Regions from separate parts of the Vibrio limimangrovi genome, predicted to be linked through region 3. Evidence: predicted binding sites of a transcription regulator. Region 3 holds the regulator's gene; each other region holds the start of a gene.
The links. Region 3 encodes MetJ, which represses methionine synthesis genes. Its sites were predicted from a motif close to TTAGACNTNTANANGTCTAA; they were not measured.

Region 1 (5,978 bases), on a different contig from region 3:
CCCCAAGTTAGGATTTTCACTGACCAACGGTTATATTTTCTGTAACGCTTAAAGCCGATGTAGGAGATAAATACACTTAGGTAACGAGATGCAAGTACCAGTGGTACCGCTATTGCCATCATCATCCAGTCTTCTGGGTGGAATTTAAATAGCAGCATCGACATACCAATTAACAGGAATAGTACGCCATTCAGGAACTCATCGACCAACTCCCAAAAGTGGTCCAGGTGATCTTCACTCTCTTTAGAGAAGCCGATAAAGCGTGTCCAGTTGCCAATCATAATTCCAGAAACAACCATCGCTAATGGACCTGATACGTGAATGTACTCTGCAAATGCGTAACCAGCGGTAGGTACGCCAATGGTAAGCAGTAGCTCCATTGAGTGATCATCCGTTGCACTAATTAAGTAGTGGAAGAGCAGGCCAAGTAAGAAACCGTAGAAAATACCGCCAATCGCTTCTTGTATAAATAACATGGTTACGCTTCCTACTGTAGGAGCTTCCGTACCAAACGCGATGGTGAATAAGGTGACAAAAATAACCAGACCGAAGCCATCATTGAACAACGATTCGCCTTCGATTTGTGTCGAGATACGTTTTGGAGCGTTTAACTTTTTAACAATAGCAAGCACTGCTATCGGGTCAGTTGGCGAAATTAATGCGCCAAATAACAAGCAGTAAACTAAGTCAAATTGAATGCCGATCAACGAGCAGATTCCGTAAAGGACAAAGCCGATAAAGAAAGTCGAAAATAGAGTGGCTCCAAGTGCTAATACCGTAATTTCCCACTTTTGATCTTTAAGGTTTGGGAGTTTAATACCCAGGCCACCGGCAAAAAGCAGAAATCCCAGAATACCTTTGAGCAAGAAGTTTTCGAAGTTGATGCTGGTTACTGTCTCTGTGGCTATTTCTGTGAGATGAAACCAGTTATTTTGACCTGCAATTAGAATGAGGAGTGAAAGTACCATTGAGCCAGCGGTAATGGCGATGGTGGTTTGCATCTTCCCGATCTTACTGTTTACAAAGGCTATTAGCATCGCAGCAGCGGAGAGAAAACATAAAGTATGATAGACCGACATTAGAACACTCTGTTTGTAACATTTTATGAATGGAATTTTCGGCTGATGCTGCTCAAATAGCAAACATTTTTTCGCGATTATTTGATAAGTTAAGAGGTCGATAAAATAATCATGATTTCCATATTTAGACGTCTAGACTCCTGAAGTTTGTGTGATAGGATGGACTCATAGTTAAAGGAACGAGGCTGTGCTGTGGGAAGTAATGTAAGACAACAGATTGAAGCTCAATTGAAGCAACGTATTCTTCTGATCGATGGTGGTATGGGAACCATGATCCAGGGATACAAACTTGAAGAGCAAGATTATCGAGGAGAACGCTTTGCAGATTGGCAATGCGATCTAAAGGGTAATAACGACTTGTTGGTGTTGAGTCAGCCTCAATTGATAAAGGAAATACATGGCGCTTATCTTGAAGCTGGTGCGGATATTCTAGAAACCAACACCTTTAATGCAACGACTATTGCGATGGCTGACTATGAGATGGAAAGCCTTAGCGAAGAGATAAATTTTGCCGCTGCCAAGTTGGCACGTGAAGTCGCCGATGAATGGACGGCAAAAACGCCAGATAAGCCACGTTATGTAGCTGGCGTACTTGGACCGACAAACCGTACCTGTTCAATCTCTCCAGATGTAAATGACCCTGGTTACCGCAACGTCAGTTTTGATCAGTTGGTTGAAGCCTACTCAGAGTCGACTCGAGCTCTGATTAAAGGTGGTTCAGACCTTATCCTCATCGAAACTATTTTTGATACCTTAAACGCTAAAGCGTGTGCTTTCGCAGTTGATTCGGTCTTTGAAGAACTGGGTATCGCTCTACCTGTCATGATCTCTGGCACCATCACTGATGCTTCTGGCCGTACTTTGTCAGGACAAACAACCGAAGCGTTCTACAACTCATTGCGTCATGTGAAGCCCATTTCTTTTGGCCTGAACTGTGCTCTCGGTCCAGACGAACTACGACCATATGTTGAGGAATTGTCCCGCATATCAGAATCTTTTGTATCTGCTCACCCTAATGCTGGGTTACCGAATGCATTTGGTGAATATGATTTGTCCCCTGAGGATATGGCTAAGCATGTAAAAGAGTGGGCTGAAAGTGGTTTCTTGAACCTGATCGGTGGCTGTTGTGGTACCACGCCTGATCACATTCGTCATATGGCAAAGGTAGTTGCAGAGGTGAAACCTCGTGAGTTACCTGATTTACCAGTCGCTTGTCGCTTGTCTGGCCTCGAGCCACTGACTATCGATAAAGATTCGTTATTTATTAACGTTGGTGAACGTACAAACGTCACTGGTTCTGCTCGCTTTAAGCGCTTAATCAAAGAAGAGCTATACGATGAAGCGCTCGATGTTGCCCGTCAGCAAGTTGAAAGCGGCGCTCAAATCATCGATATCAACATGGATGAAGGCATGCTTGATGCTCAGGCATGTATGGTTCGCTTCTTGAACCTGTGTGCTTCTGAGCCTGAAATCTCCAAAGTGCCGATCATGGTGGACTCTTCCAAGTGGGAAGTCATTGAAGCTGGCCTGAAGTGTATTCAGGGCAAAGGCATCGTGAACTCGATTTCTCTCAAAGAAGGGAAAGAGAAGTTTGTTGAGCAGGCTAAACTGATTCGCCGTTATGGTGCTGCGGTTATCGTCATGGCATTCGACGAAGTTGGTCAGGCGGATACCCGTGAGCGCAAAATTGAAATTTGTACCAATGCTTACCGTATTTTGGTTGATGAAGTAGGCTTCCCGCCAGAAGACGTTATTTTCGACCCGAATATCTTTGCGATTGCTACCGGTATCGAAGAGCATAACAACTATGCTGTTGACTTTATTGATGCGGTTGGTGACATCAAACGTAACTTACCACACGCGATGATATCGGGCGGTGTTTCTAACGTTTCCTTCTCTTTCCGTGGCAATAACTACGTTCGTGAAGCGATTCATGCTGTATTCCTTTACCACTGTTTTAAAAATGGTATGGATATGGGGATCGTCAACGCTGGGCAGCTGGAAATCTATGACAACGTACCTGAAAAGTTGCGTGAAGCGGTTGAAGATGTCGTACTGAACCGTCGTGATGATGGCACAGAAAGGCTGTTGGATATCGCAGCGGAGTATGCAGATAAAGGCGTTGGTAAAGAAGAAGATGCCGCAGCACTTGAATGGCGTACATGGCCGGTTGCAAAGCGTTTAGAACACGCGTTAGTCAAAGGGATTACCGAGTTTATCGTTGAAGATACAGAAGAAGCTCGCGTTAATGCCTCTAAACCACTAGAAGTGATTGAAGGTCCGTTAATGGACGGTATGAACGTGGTCGGCGACTTGTTTGGGGAAGGGAAAATGTTCCTGCCTCAAGTGGTTAAGTCAGCGCGCGTTATGAAACAAGCTGTGGCCCATTTAGAACCATTTATCGATGCTGAAAAACAGGTCGGTCAGACAAACGGTAAGATCTTACTCGCAACGGTGAAAGGCGATGTACACGATATCGGGAAAAATATCGTCGGTGTCGTTCTGCAATGTAACAACTACGAGATCATCGATCTTGGTGTTATGGTGCCGTGTGAAAAGATCCTAAAAGTCGCCAAAGAAGAGAACGTCGACATTATTGGTCTGTCGGGTTTGATTACCCCATCTTTGGATGAAATGGTTCATGTGGCTAAAGAGATGGAGCGTCTTGATTTTAATCTTCCGCTTCTGATCGGTGGCGCTACCACTTCGAAAGCGCATACTGCAGTTAAGATCGAACAGAATTATAAACATCCGGTTGTTTACGTGAACAACGCGTCACGAGCGGTAGGTGTTTGTACCTCCCTGTTGTCTGATGAACGCCGTCCTGCTTTCGTCGAAAAGTTGGATGAGGATTATGAGCGAGTACGTGATCAGCACAATCGTAAAAAGCCTAGAACCAAGCCGGTCACTCTTGAGGAAGCTCGTGCCAATAAAGTAGCTATCGATTGGGATACGTATACTCCTCCTGCTCCAAAGCAGCCGGGGATTCATATCTTTGATGATTTTGATGTCGCGACTTTACGTGAGTACATCGACTGGACGCCATTCTTTATGACCTGGTCACTGGTTGGTAAATATCCAACGATTTTCAAGCATGAAGAAGTTGGTGAAGAGGCTCAACGTTTGTTCCATGATGCGAATGAGCTACTTGATCGTGTCGAGAGTGAAGGTTTGATGCAAGCGCGAGGCATGTGTGGTCTGTTCCCTGCTGCGAGTGTGGGTGATGACATCGAAGTGTACACAGATGAATCGCGCACTGAAGTTGCTAAAGTTCTGCGTAACCTTCGTCAACAGACAGAAAAACCGAAAGGCTTTAACTACTGCCTGTCCGATTACATTGCACCAAAGGAATCCGGTAAGCTTGACTGGGTTGGCGCGTTTGCAGTAACAGGTGGTATTGGTGAGCGTGAACTGGCAGATGAGTACAAGGCTAAAGGTGATGATTACAACGCGATTATGATCCAAGCTGTGGCTGATCGTCTGGCGGAAGCGTTTGCAGAATATCTGCACCAGCATGTACGTAAAGAGATCTGGGGTTATGCTGAGGATGAGAACTTATCCAACGATGACCTTATCCGTGAAAAGTACCAAGGTATTAGACCTGCACCAGGCTACCCGGCATGTCCTGAGCATACGGAAAAAGGGCCGTTATGGGAGCTTCTCAATGTCGAAGAGAACATTGGCATGTCATTAACTTCTAGTTACGCGATGTATCCAGGAGCTTCTGTATCGGGTTGGTATTTCTCTCATCCGGATTCTCGTTACTTTGCGATCGCACAGATTCAGGAAGATCAGCTCGAAAGCTATGCTCAGCGTAAAGGCTGGGATAGGCTAGAAGCAGAAAAATGGTTAGGCCCGAACATTAACGGCTAAACCATCGAAAACAAAGGGCTGCCATTTTGGCAGCCCTTTGTTTTTCTGTATGTCGATAAAATCGATATTATCGCTCAAACAATTCTTCGTGCAGCTTTTGAATCGCTTGTTGTGATTCTGATTTATGCAGAAGGAAACACAAGTTATGTGGGCTAGCTCCGTAGCAAATCATTCGCAGGTTAAAGTCTTCCAGCGTGCCGAAGACTTGCTTCGCATAGCCTTTCGTACCACTCATGTTGTTACCGATAAGAGCGACTAAACATAGGTCGTGCTCGACTTCTACTTTACACAGCTCCTCCAGCTCTTCTCGAGCCGCTTGAGGTAATTTTGGTGCGCCACCAGCGGTATCGGTTTGATCTAGAGTTAACGAGACACTGATCTCTGACGTAGTAATCAGGTCGACCGAAATTTTGTGTTTAGCCAGAATTTCGAACACTTTAGCCAGAAAGCCGTAGGCGTGGAACATGTTTGCACTACGCAGAGTGACCATCGTTTGGTTGCAACGCAAAGCGAGAGCGCGGTAAAGCGGAGAGCTTTCCACTTTATGGCGTATCCAGGTGCCACCTGCTTCTGGATCTTTTGAGGATCCCACAAAGACCGGGATATCATGACGCAGTGCCGGAACCAATGTCGAAGGATGGAGGATCTTAGCACCAAAGTTCGCCATTTCTGACGCTTCGCTAAAGCTGATTTCAGGGATTGGAGACGCTTTCGGCGCAATACGCGGATCAGTCGTGTAGATGCCAGGGACATCCGTCCAAATCTCTAAGCCAGAAGCTTTAACACCTTCAGCAATAAGCGCAGCACTGTAGTCACTACCACCACGACCCAATGTGGTTGTATTACCTTCCTCATCCGAACCGATAAAGCCCTGAGTCACAACCACAGACTGTTTACATACCGGAACGAGTTTCTCTTGAGCTAGCTGATAGATAGCTTCGACATCAGGTTCTGCTCGGCCGAAGTTGTTATCGGTTCTCAGCACTTCACGAATATCGAAACGCACCGCATTAATGCCTCGTTCTC
Region 2 (5,978 bases), on a different contig from region 3:
ACTGTTCTTCTGGTGTCATATTGAGGAACTTCAAGAGCATAGAGAAATGTATTTATGAACGATAATACTCCCGCAAAAATGTGCGATATTTATGAGTACTCAGGTTTTTGGCCTAGAGTTGGAGCTAGTTTAATCGATGGGCTACTTATATGTATTCTCACCTACCCAATACTAATATCAGTCTATGGCTGGGCATATTTTGAAACAGATAAAATTATTGTAGGTGCTACGGATTTTATTCTTAGTTGGGTTTTCCCATTAGTAGCAACAATATTACTTTGGACTTATAAACAGGCAACACCTGGAAAAATGGCGATATCAGCTAAAATTGTCGATGCCGATACTGGTGGTAAGCCTACGCTCCAACAATACATAATTCGCTATCTCGGGTATATCGTTGCCATGATTCCATTGTGTTTAGGCCTATTTTGGGTTGCATGGGATAAACGTAAACAAGGTTGGCACGACAAACTTGCAAATACTGTCGTCATTAGTAATAAAAACACCGTTAGTGAAGTTAGATTTGCTGGCAAGGATTAGACTAATTGTGAAGTAAACCTAGGACCGGATACATACTGTTACCAAGACATGACAACTAAGCAAATTGGCGCTCTGATTGAATCAGGATCAGAAGGTATTGTTATTGCGGGTAGTGGTAATGGCTCAACTCCTGAAGCGGTCAAGGAGAAAGTAAAAGCGCTGAAAGAGAAAGGATACCCAGTTGTGCTATCGACTCGAACAGGCGGCGGTTTTGTAACCCATAAAGTTCACGCTATTGGCTCTGGCCTGTTAAACCCGCAGAAGGCAATAATATTGTTAATGCTTGCACTTACAGAAACTAAAGATGTGAATAAGATTGAAAAAATCTTTGGTACAGAAGCTTAAATACCCGGTATATGTGGTGAATCCGTGCGAGATTTCGATTAATCCAATGCCTCGGAGTTAGCCGGATTAGAAAAGAGCAAGGTGTATGAACTGATTCATACACCTTATCTGTATCTTTAGCGTTAACTCATCAAATTTAAAGCCGCATTTGGAATCATCCTGGCTTGAGATAGCATCGATGATGATGATTGTTGAAGAATCTGCGCCCGGGTCATTTTTGTTGTTTCTTTCGCGTAATCAGTATCGAATCGTTTCCCTTTCGATCCGCTGATGTTTTCCTGCATATTGACTAAGTTAGAAAGCGTACGATCAAATCGATTCTGCAGCGCCCCCATATCAGCACAATGACCATCCACGTAGCTCAAAGCGGAGTCAATGACAGCAATAGCTTCTTGAGCACCTCCGATGCTCGTCACATCAATGGTCTCTAGACTCGCTTGACGGCGGTTACCAAAGTTCAACTCATTAGCCAGATTCCCTGAAAAAGAAATGTCACCTTCAGTGACAGCAGAATCAACAAACATTTGCAGTTCGCCGCTACCGGATACTGATGCGGTCATATACTCTTGCTGACCATTGATATACGTTGCGAGTTCTTCAATATCATCCCCTTTCTTGGCTTCGATATTGATGCTTATCCCATTCCCTGCTCTATCGACAAAATCAATGCCGAGTTGGTTGCTGTCATCCCCAACAATCCAGGATCCATCTTTGGCTTCATTTGCAATAAATATCATTCCGCCCATTGATAGAGAATTTGAGCGCATATCCTTCAGTTCCAAGAGTACCGTTTCATTGTTTGAACCGACTTGAAATGCCTTCTGACCATACGATCCATCTAGTAATCTAATTCCTGCGTAGTTAGTCGAGCTCGCTATACTATGAAACTCTTGTTTTAAAGATTGGATATTCTTCTGAATCGCTTGCCTGTCACTTTTTGAATTTGCTCCATTAGCCGCTTGTAAAGACTGGGCTCTCATATCCTGGAGAATATTAGACATTTCTCGCATAGATCCTTCAGCCGTCTGTACTATTGCGACGCCATCACCGACATTTTTGACAGCAACATCCAGGCCACTACTTTGTGCATTCAATCGATTCGCAATTTGTAGCCCCGCCGCATCATCTTTAGCACTACTTATATTTTTTCCCGAAGAAAGTTTGGCTATTGAAGAATTAAAATCATTAGAAGCGTCAGCAATGTGGCGTCGTGCTACTAACGCTGCTGTGTTGTTGTGTAGGCTCAATGTCACGCATAGCCCTCCTTCCATTATTACCGATAAAATTATGGAACTAAAATCTCATTTTTATTGTCGGCAATAACCACCAATACTTTAAAAGTTTTTGCATAATAGTTTTTATACTTCAACCAAAAACCATTCATTATTTTAATATTATTGATCTTTATAAAATATTCGACCAGTCAGCTAGTCATACAACCAAATGATGAGTTTTCACTGGAGGGTTCGCGGGGATGAGGGGAAAGATAGCGTAAAGCATGTGGTCAGAGTAAACCTTGCCGCCAGATAGATTATGCCGCAATTCAAAGCTTCGGAAGTACGCCAAATACTAAAGGCGTAGCGAATTCTCACCTCCTACGCCTTTTTGCTGTTCACAAGTGTGGTTCAGTTGCAAATCCAACAATAGTGAGCTTCAGACTCACAGGTCAGAAACTGCCGCCTAATCGCTATATTCAAATAACATCGCTTCCATCGCTAATGAATCAGAATACGCTGCCTGCCATTTTTCGACCGCTAAATCTTCAAACTCTGTGTTAGCACATTGTCCACGATAGCGAATGCCATAACTACCCTGTTCGTACGCGCTGTCTGGTGAACAATAGCTAGATATTCCAGTTACATAGCCTTTCTTATATTGCTGGAGCTCCTCTTCTCCTAAATCACTTAACGTTACGAGTTCAACTCTTGCTCGCTGGTAGTTGCCTTGCTGACCATCAATCAAACCAACGCTGTACCATTCACCAGATTGCGCCAACATAGATTGTTCTGAAACAGATGAGCATCCGATTAGGATGTAGCTCATTAAAATTAAGAGTGGTAATTTCACTGTAACCTCCCTGTACCAACCATCAATGATATGTTTCGTACGACCCAAATTGAGTATAGAACATGGTGTAGAACCGGGAACGAAGACTTAGAAACTTATGTTGATGCAACGGAATGCAAACACTGTGATCAAAATATTGACGCGACTTATAATCGTGCTAGATTAGCCATATAGACGTCCAAAAAACATGAATGGAGTTATTATGGAAAGTTTTCGTCACCTCAAAAAACTGTATCTTGTCGTTTTAGCAGCGTTTAGCTTAACGGCATGCGGGCAAAAAGAAGATTCAGTCATCAAAGTTGGCGCAACGGTTGGCCCTCATGCGCAAGTTGCAGAGGCTGTCGCCAAAGAAGCAGCGAAACAAGGACTAAAAGTAGAAGTGGTCGAATTCTCTGATTACGTGACTCCAAACGCAGCTTTAAGCGATGGAAGTATCGATATCAACAGCTATCAGCACCAGCCATTTTTAGACAATTTCAACAACAGCCATAACTCTCACTTGGTTTCTATCGGCAAATCTATCCTGATGCGCATGGGCATTTACTCGAACAAGTATCGCTCTCTCGAGGAGCTGCCTGACCATGCTCGTATTGCGATACCTAACGATCCAACCAATGGTGGTCGAGGCCTTCTCCTTCTTGCCGACGCTGGCTTAATTGAGTTAAAACAGGGCATTGGACATAAAGCAGCATTAACAGATATCACTGCTAATCCCAAATCGTTGCAGATCGTTGAGGTGGATGCCGCTCAACTGCCAAGAACACTGGACGATGTGGATGCTGCAGCTATTACGATGAATTACGTCATGTCTTCCGGTCTTGATCCGAAGAAACAGAGTATCTATCTGGAATCTAAAGAAGCGCCTCTAGCCGTTATGGTTATCGCGACCCGCGAAGCGGATAAAAACAAAGAAGAGTACAAAAAGTTTGTTTCTATCTATCAGTCTCAGGCGATTCGCGACTACTTAGACGAAGCATTTAAGGGAACGATTGAGCCAGCGTTCTAACGCTTAGCCTAATAACTCCCGCTAGAAAATCACTACTTCGCCACTTTTATTCATTGATTGACCCGAAAGATTTTAAAAAGGCTCGTGGATATATCCATGAGCCTTTGTTGTTTAGATAAGTCAGAATGACCACGTGGAATAAACTACGCCTGACCAGCACTTTGTTGGCGTTCCGCTTCCATTCTCATCTCAAGATATTGCTGGGTCGCCAAAACTAAATCAGGGCGATTGATCAATTTCCAAAGAAAGAATGGAGGAATAAGAAAAGCAATAAAATAGAATGATTCACTAAAAAATATCGCTGCGATAGAACTCTGATGCTCAAAAAATGCCGTCAGTGCGAATAGATCCAGCATGATGCCCAACACGCCAAAAACGACACAGATCACAATGGCTAATCCCAATAGCTCTCTAATGAAGTATTTAAAGGCCATGATACTAATTCCTTCTAGTAGTATGTCAGACCAAAATACTCCTCTCACTGCACTCTTAGCTTGATTAAGGTCAATTTCGATTAACACAGATAAGAACTTAGTTTTATAAAAACTGACTGCTACTAAATATTGCGGCTATAAGAGCAATATGGGGCCCTATCCGTCTCACAAGCTAGATTAAGTTCACATTTACTTCGTTTTCTTAACACAAATGACAAGATTAACTCCGCCATTACTCTTAAATGACATTCTTCTCTTTTTTAATACTAACCTTTGTATCAAATAGTAGAACAAACAAAAGAGGCAATATGAAAAAGTACACCTATCCAATCCTAGCAATTACAGGCGGTCTGATACTGGCTGGTTGTAATGGCGGCGACTCTTCGTCAGATGCAGCGACTTTTTCTCTAGCAGTTTCCGATGCGCCTGTCGACGATGCAAACAAAGTGGTTTTGGCATTTGAAGATGTCGTATTAATCCCATTCGATCCTGAAACAGGTGAGAAAACTGGCGACGCTATCATTATGAACGTCAGTGAAGACGGTGCATTACGTCAAGTAGACCTTATGCAGTATCAAGGTAGCAATGCAGAAACCATCATTAGCGAGCAAACTATCGCACCTGGCGATTATGCAATGTGCTTGTACGCAAAAGATGGCAGACAGCTAAACGACACAACACTTTCTTACGTAGAAAAAACCGACGGTACAGTAAAAGGCCTCGTAGTTAACAGCCGTGGTAGCTGTTATGGAACTAAGCCTGATACCAGCGATCAAGGTCGCCTGAAGTTCTCGCAAAAAGGTCAGTACGTGACAGTACACACAGGCCACAACAGCTACGTCGTAGAGTTTGATTTGCGTAAAGGTCTGGCCGACCCAACGGGTCAGGATCATATGAACATGAACTCGAATGCGGTGAGCTTGGTTAACGCATCAGAGGCTGGCCATATTGGAGGCGAAGTAAACCCGATACAATACCAGGCCTGTGAAGCAGACAGTGCAGCGTGGAATGCTATCAACGATGTTCCAGCGGTACACTCTGTTTACCTGTATGCAGGTGAGATGGATAGCAGCACGATGGGTGACTTAGGCGCACCTGCTGAATTTAACACCCCCGTAGCGATTGCTGCTGTAAATCAGACTGAAGATGAGCTGGGTAATCTAACGTACGACTACGAGTTCGGCTATATAGGTCCGGGTACCTACTCTATCGGTTACACGTGTACTGCATACATTGATACTCCGGATGCGCATGAAGCTTCTGAAGACGGTTTCTTGATGTACCAACACTATACGCCTGTAGAAGTGGTTGAGGGTGAACACACAGAACAAGACATCTACCCGATTCTGTAGTTCTCACACATAGAATAGAGAAAGCCGCTTACTGGTTTGTAAGCGGCTTTTTATTTTGGTCAGTCAGACATTAACTGGCGGACAGCTCTGCCAGTCGCTTCGCGGCGCGGCTATGGCGAACCATCAAGTCCTGTAAATCCACACCGATCACTTCACCATCATGGACCCGCCATTGGCCAGCGACCATCACTCGGTCAGCCTGTTGTGCGCCACATAGCAGTAAAGCAGCCAGCG
Region 3 (5,978 bases):
CGACTAAGTGATTGATCCTTTATTGATCCAGTGAAATCAATATAACCAAATGTTCTGAATAGGCTCACAATACGACTGGTAACAAGAACCATTCTTGTTTATATTAACCATCTCGGGTTAATTTTTATAGGTTTTTGAGTATGTTCGTTTGTCTTTGTCATGGTGTTTCTGACAAGAAAATTAGAAAGTTAGCGATAGACGAGGGCATTACGGATATCAGAGGGATTAAGCGATGCACTGCACTAGGAAGTCAGTGTGGCAAATGCATCAAACAAGCCAAAGAAATTTTAGCTGAACACTACACTGAATTAAAACAAGCCAGCTGATCGTCGTAGTGATTCAATAAATCAGCTCAGCCTTTTGACACCTTCTCATTTGCTTCTACATTTAAATGAAGCCCAAAAAGAGGAGGGGTTTGTTCATGAAAGGCGATCCAATCATAATTCAACATCTCAACAAAGTGCTCGGTAACGAGCTCGTCGCTATAAATCAATATTTTCTCCATGCACGTATGTACAAAGACTGGGGCTTAAAGCATCTGGCTGATAAGGAATATCATGAGTCCATTGATGAAATGAAGCATGCAGATCATCTCATCGAACGTATTTTGTTTTTGGAAGGCTTACCGAACCTGCAAGATCTCGGCAAGCTGATGATTGGCGAAGATACTAAAGAAATGCTCGAAAGCGATCTTAAATTAGAAATGGCTGCTATTCCTGATCTAAAAGATGCGATAGCGTATGCAGAAGATATCAGGGACTATGTTTCGCGCGATCTTTTCCAGGATATTCTCGAGGATGAAGAAGAGCATGTGGATTGGCTTGAAACTCAACTTGGCCTGATTGAAATGACTGGTATTGAAAATTATCTACAAGCACAGTATGTGGATGAAGAATAATTAACTAGTGCTCCTTGGGTAGTGTTTACAAATCCATACCTTACAACAGAGCGCCTGACTTAAAAGTCAGGTGCTCTGTATCATTATCTGGTCTAATCTCATTTTATTGTCGCTGTTTTAAGGATTTTACTCGCAATCTTACCTTTGAAGATTGACTTCGATCCTTTAGAATTTATTCCCCCTTACCTAAAAATAAATAGAGAACCCCCCTCATGTCTGAAGACAAAGCAGTAACTCCAGAACAACAACAACGCCAACGAGCTCTTGACTACCATGCTTACCCGACCCCAGGGAAAATTGCAGTCGAGTTAACAAAACCAGCAGAAACCGCAGGTGATCTCGCTTTAGCTTACAGCCCTGGTGTTGCTGAGCCTGTGCGTGAAATCGCTCAAAATCCTGAAAACGTGTATAAGTACACTGCGAAAGGGAACATGGTTGCCGTCATTTCTAATGGTACAGCTATTCTTGGTTTGGGTAACCTTGGCCCTCTTGCTTCTAAACCTGTAATGGAAGGTAAAGCGTTACTGTTTAAGCGTTTTGCTGGCCTCGACTCTATTGATATCGAAGTAAAACACCGCACGATTGATGAGTTCGTAAATACTGTTGCGAGCATTGCTGATACATTCGGTGGTATCAACCTAGAAGACATCAAAGCTCCGGACTGTTTTGAGATTGAAAAGCGCCTTATCGAGCGTTGTGACGTTCCTGTCTTCCATGATGATCAGCACGGCACAGCAATCGTAACCGCTGCAGGTATGCTGAATGCGATCGAGTTGCAAGGCAAGAAACTTGAAGATTCGACAATCGTATGTCTAGGTGCTGGCGCTGCTGCTGTTGCGTGTATGGAGCTACTGATCAAATGTGGCGCAATGCGTGAAAAGATTTACATGCTGGACCGTAAGGGTGTGATTCACACTCGTCGTGATGATCTTAATGAGTACAAACAGCTATTCGCGAATAACACGGATAAGCGTACTCTGGAAGATGTTATCGAAGGTGCTGACCTGTTCCTTGGTGTTTCAGGCCCGAACCTACTACCAGCAGAAGCGCTTAAACTGATGGCAGACAAGCCAATTGTATTTGCGTGCTCTAACCCTGATCCGGAAATCAAGCCAGAGCTTGCACACGACGTTCGTAAAGACTTGATCATGGGCACTGGACGCAGTGATTACCCGAACCAGGTAAACAACGTGCTTTGTTTCCCATTCATCTTCCGTGGCGCTCTTGATGTGCGTGCAAGTGAAATTAATGATGAAATGAAGCTTGCCGCTGTCGAAGCCATTCGTGAACTGGCGAAAGAGCCTGTACCAGAAGCCGTACTGAAAGCAGCTGGTGTGGAAAAGCTGGAGTTTGGTACTGACTACATTATTCCTAAGCCAATGGACGCTCGTTTGTTGCCTCGTGTAGCAAAAGCAGTAGCTCAAGCAGCCGTTGACTCTGGTGTTGCTCGCATTGAGATGCCAGAGAACTACATGGCAGAGTAATTCTCCGCTGTAAATAAGGTACAAAAAATGGGACGCATAGCGTCCCATTTTTTATTGGATTCTTTTAGTACTGGAAGCGGAAAAACTGATCCCTGTATTCCATTCGCTACCAACTACTCGTCGTCAAACGACTCAAACTCGATACCCATTGCTGTCATCAGCGCTTTAGCTTCTGTAGGAATATCGTCAGGGCGATCTTTACGAAGGTCCTCATCCGTAGGAAGCGGTTGGCCTGTGTACGCGTGCAGGAAGGCTTCACATAGGAGTTCGCTGTTGGTAGCGTGGCGTAAGTTGTTGATCTGACGGCGAGTACGCTCATCAGTTAGCACTTTTAAAACTTTCAGCGGAATCGATACAGTGATTTTTTTTACTTGTTCGCTTTTCTTTCCATGCTCAGCATACGGGCTAATGTATTCGCCATTCCAGTCAGCCATTGCGTACCTTCATATTTGTAATAGGTTAAAAATAATTGAGGTGCTGATTTTAGCTGCATTTACTGCCATAAGCAAAGACATATAGACGTCTAGAAGTGTTGACGTCTCAATTTTTGACGAGTAAAGTGACAGGAACAGTAAGCGAGTGTGCAATTCATTGAATCTGCGATTTAGATATAGCGCATTCCTATTTAGAAGTCACCATCTGTGAAAGGATACACCCATGAGCATCCGTAAGCCTGCGACCATTGCTGTACGCACTGGTATCGAATCCGACACTCAATACCACGCTGTCGTTCCACCAATTTATCTATCGACAAACTATGGCTTTCCAGCGTTTGGCGAAGTGCCTAAGTACGATTATACGCGCTCAGGTAACCCAAACCGTGGCTTGTTAGAAAGTGCGCTGTCTGAGCTTGAATCAGGAAAAGGCGCGGTAGTTACTAACTGTGGTACGTCTGCGTTGAACTTATGGGTTTCTGCTTTCATTGGTCCTGACGATCTGATTGTCGCCCCACATGACTGCTATGGTGGTACTTACCGTCTTTTCAATACTCGCGCCAACAAAGGCGACTTCAAGGTGTTATTTGTTGATCAATCCGATGAACAGGCGCTTGATGCCGCTTTAGCGCAAAAGCCAAAGCTTATCTTGATAGAAACACCGTCAAACCCTCTTGTTCGCGTCGTGGATATTGCTGCTGTATGTGAAAAGGCTAAGCAAGTCGGCGCGTTGGTTGCAGTAGACAATACCTTTTTGACACCGGTGTACCAAAAGCCGTTAGAACTGGGTGCGGATTTTGTTATTCACTCCACGACGAAATACATCAATGGTCACTCAGATGTGATTGGTGGCGTAGTGATTACAAAAACACAAGAGCATGCAGAAGAGCTGGCATGGTGGGGTAATTGTATCGGTGCGACAGGCACGCCATTCGATAGTTACATGACGTTGAGAGGTATCCGTACGTTAGGTGCTCGTATGCGAGTGCATGAAGAGAGCTCTCAGCAAGTGCTTGCATACCTGAAACAACAATCGCTGGCCGCGAAAATTTATCATCCAAGTCTGCCTGAACACCCAGGACACGAGATTGCGAAGAAACAACAGTCCGGTTTTGGCTCAATGCTGAGTTTTGAGTTTGGTGGTTCATTTGAACAGCTCAAAGTGTTCGTTAAAGAGCTGCAGTTGTTCTCTCTTGCTGAATCATTAGGTGGGGTAGAGAGTTTGATTTGTCATCCAGCGTCTATGACACATCGTGCGATGGGCGAAGCTGCGCTGGCAGAGGCTGGTGTATCACAGCAATTACTGCGTCTTTCTGTCGGCCTCGAAGATGCACAAGATCTGATTGCTGACCTAGAGCAAGCTTTCACTAAATCAGCAAAGCAATAGGAAACAATAATAATGACTGTACAACGTCAGCTACATAAATTTGGTGGTAGCAGCTTAGCGAATCCTGAATGCTACTTGCGTGTTGCGGGTATCCTTAAAGAGTATTCAGCAGAAAATGACCTGGTCGTGGTATCCGCTGCAGGCAAAACTACGAACCGCCTGATTGAGTTTCTCGAAGGTTTAGACAAAGATGGCCGAATCGCTCATGAAGCGTTACAAGGCTTAAGACAGTTTCAAACTGGTCTCGTCGAAGAGTTGTTGGAAGGTGAAGCGCAAACACACCTGTTGGCCACTTTACAAGATGAGTTCAGTACCTTGGCTGAACTGACCTCTCCGCTTACCGAAGCACAAAAAGCGGCAGTATTAGGACACGGCGAAGTATGGTCTTCTCGTTTGCTGGCGGCATTATTGACTCAGCAGGCATTACCTGCAGTTGCGCAAGATGCGAGAGCGTTTTTACGAGCGGAAGCCGGGACACAGCCAGAAGTCGACCGCGCCCGTTCATACCCGCTTATTAAAGAAGTACTGGCTCAGCATAGTCATAAACGAGTGATTATTACCGGTTTCATGGCGCAAAATGACCAGGGTGAAACCGTTCTGCTTGGGCGTAATGGTTCCGACTATTCTGCGACAGTGATCGGTGCGCTTGCGGAAGTCAGTACGGTCACGATCTGGAGTGATGTAGCGGGTGTTTATAGCGCTGATCCGCGTTTAGTGGCAGAGGCGTGTTTATTGCCACTCTTGAGATTGGATGAAGCCAGTGAGCTTGCACGTCTGGCAGCGCCTGTACTGCACAGCCGAACGCTTCAGCCAGTGGCGCAAAGTACTATGGATTTAAGTCTCAAATGCAGCTATCAGCCTGAGTCGGGCTCGACTCGCATTGAACGCGTGCTGGCTTCTGGACGTGGAGCAAAAATTATTACGTCATTGGATGATGTGTTGTTAGTGCAGTTGTCATTCCGAGCCGGTCATGATTTCAATAAAAAGCAAAGCGATGCGCTTAAGTCACTTCAGCGTGCTCAGTTAGAGCCTCTGGCTTTTGAACTCCAGCCAGAGCAACAGATTCTGCGATTAGCCTATACCTCCGAAATTGCTGGCGGTGCGTTGAAGTTCTTACAAGCGTCGGACTTCGATGCAGAAATTACGCTTCAGGAGGGGTATTCTCTGCTTGCTGCTGTAGGAGCCGGAGTAACGACAAATGCGAGCCACTGTTTTGGTTTCCAACAAAAATTAAAAAACTCACCTGTCGAATTTATCTCTGAAACTGATTCTGGATTAAGTCTGGTGGCAGTATTACGCAGCACGAATACCGCAGAGTTGGTTCAATCGATTCACACCCAGTTATTTCAGGCACAAAAGCGCGTTGCTGTTGCGTTATGTGGTAAAGGTAACATTGGCTCAAGCTGGCTGAACTTATTCGCTTCTCAGAAGAGTGAGCTAGAAAAACGCCATGGCATGAGTTTCGACTTGGTTGCTGTGGTTGATAGCCAGAAGTTCTGGTTTGATGATCAGGGTATCGACGCCACCAAAGTATCAGCACTATTTAACGATGAAAGTGTGGAGAACGATGGTTCTTGGCTGACTCGCCTCGGGGCGCTGCAGAATTATGACGAAGCCGTTGTGCTTGATGTTACCGCGAGTAAGGAACTGGCTCAGAGTTATATCGATATTGCGCAGCAAGGTATTCACCTGATCTCCGCGAATAAAGTGGCCGGATCTGCGGATAGTCAGTACTACCATCAGGTGCAGGATGCCTTTGCTAAAATAGGGCGTCA

Region 1: a site for MetJ is predicted at 1,204-1,223, ahead of metH (methionine synthase). Genes of this name have one in related genera too.
Region 2: a site for MetJ is predicted at 3,115-3,134, ahead of ACWYU8_RS15850 (MetQ/NlpA family ABC transporter substrate-binding protein). Genes of this name have one in related genera too.

The regions. Positions count from the first base shown of each region.
Region 1 is NZ_JBSUGF010000015.1:107,681-113,658, reverse strand. Features, by position in the region: gene ACWYU8_RS19080 (cation:proton antiporter) at 1-1,079, opposite strand, end outside; gene metH (methionine synthase) at 1,272-4,952, shown strand; gene lysC (lysine-sensitive aspartokinase 3) at 5,020-5,978, opposite strand, start outside.
Region 2 is NZ_JBSUGF010000011.1:101,664-107,641, reverse strand. Features, by position in the region: gene ACWYU8_RS15870 (RDD family protein) at 55-540, shown strand; partial or broken gene ACWYU8_RS15865 (L-asparaginase) at 586-885, shown strand; gene ACWYU8_RS15860 (flagellin) at 1,008-2,138, opposite strand; gene ACWYU8_RS15855 (DUF2799 domain-containing protein) at 2,566-2,952, opposite strand; gene ACWYU8_RS15850 (MetQ/NlpA family ABC transporter substrate-binding protein) at 3,155-3,958, shown strand; gene ACWYU8_RS15845 (D-fructose-6-phosphate amidotransferase) at 4,102-4,392, opposite strand; gene ACWYU8_RS15840 (DUF4382 domain-containing protein) at 4,701-5,744, shown strand; gene ACWYU8_RS15835 (8-oxoguanine deaminase) at 5,815-5,978, opposite strand, start outside.
Region 3 is NZ_JBSUGF010000021.1:325-6,302, forward strand. Features, by position in the region: gene ACWYU8_RS20910 ((2Fe-2S)-binding protein) at 141-326, shown strand; gene bfr (bacterioferritin) at 422-898, shown strand; gene ACWYU8_RS20920 (malic enzyme-like NAD(P)-binding protein) at 1,111-2,382, shown strand; gene metJ (met regulon transcriptional regulator MetJ) at 2,496-2,816, opposite strand; gene ACWYU8_RS20930 (O-succinylhomoserine (thiol)-lyase) at 3,040-4,203, shown strand; gene ACWYU8_RS20935 (bifunctional aspartate kinase/homoserine dehydrogenase II) at 4,216-5,978, shown strand, end outside.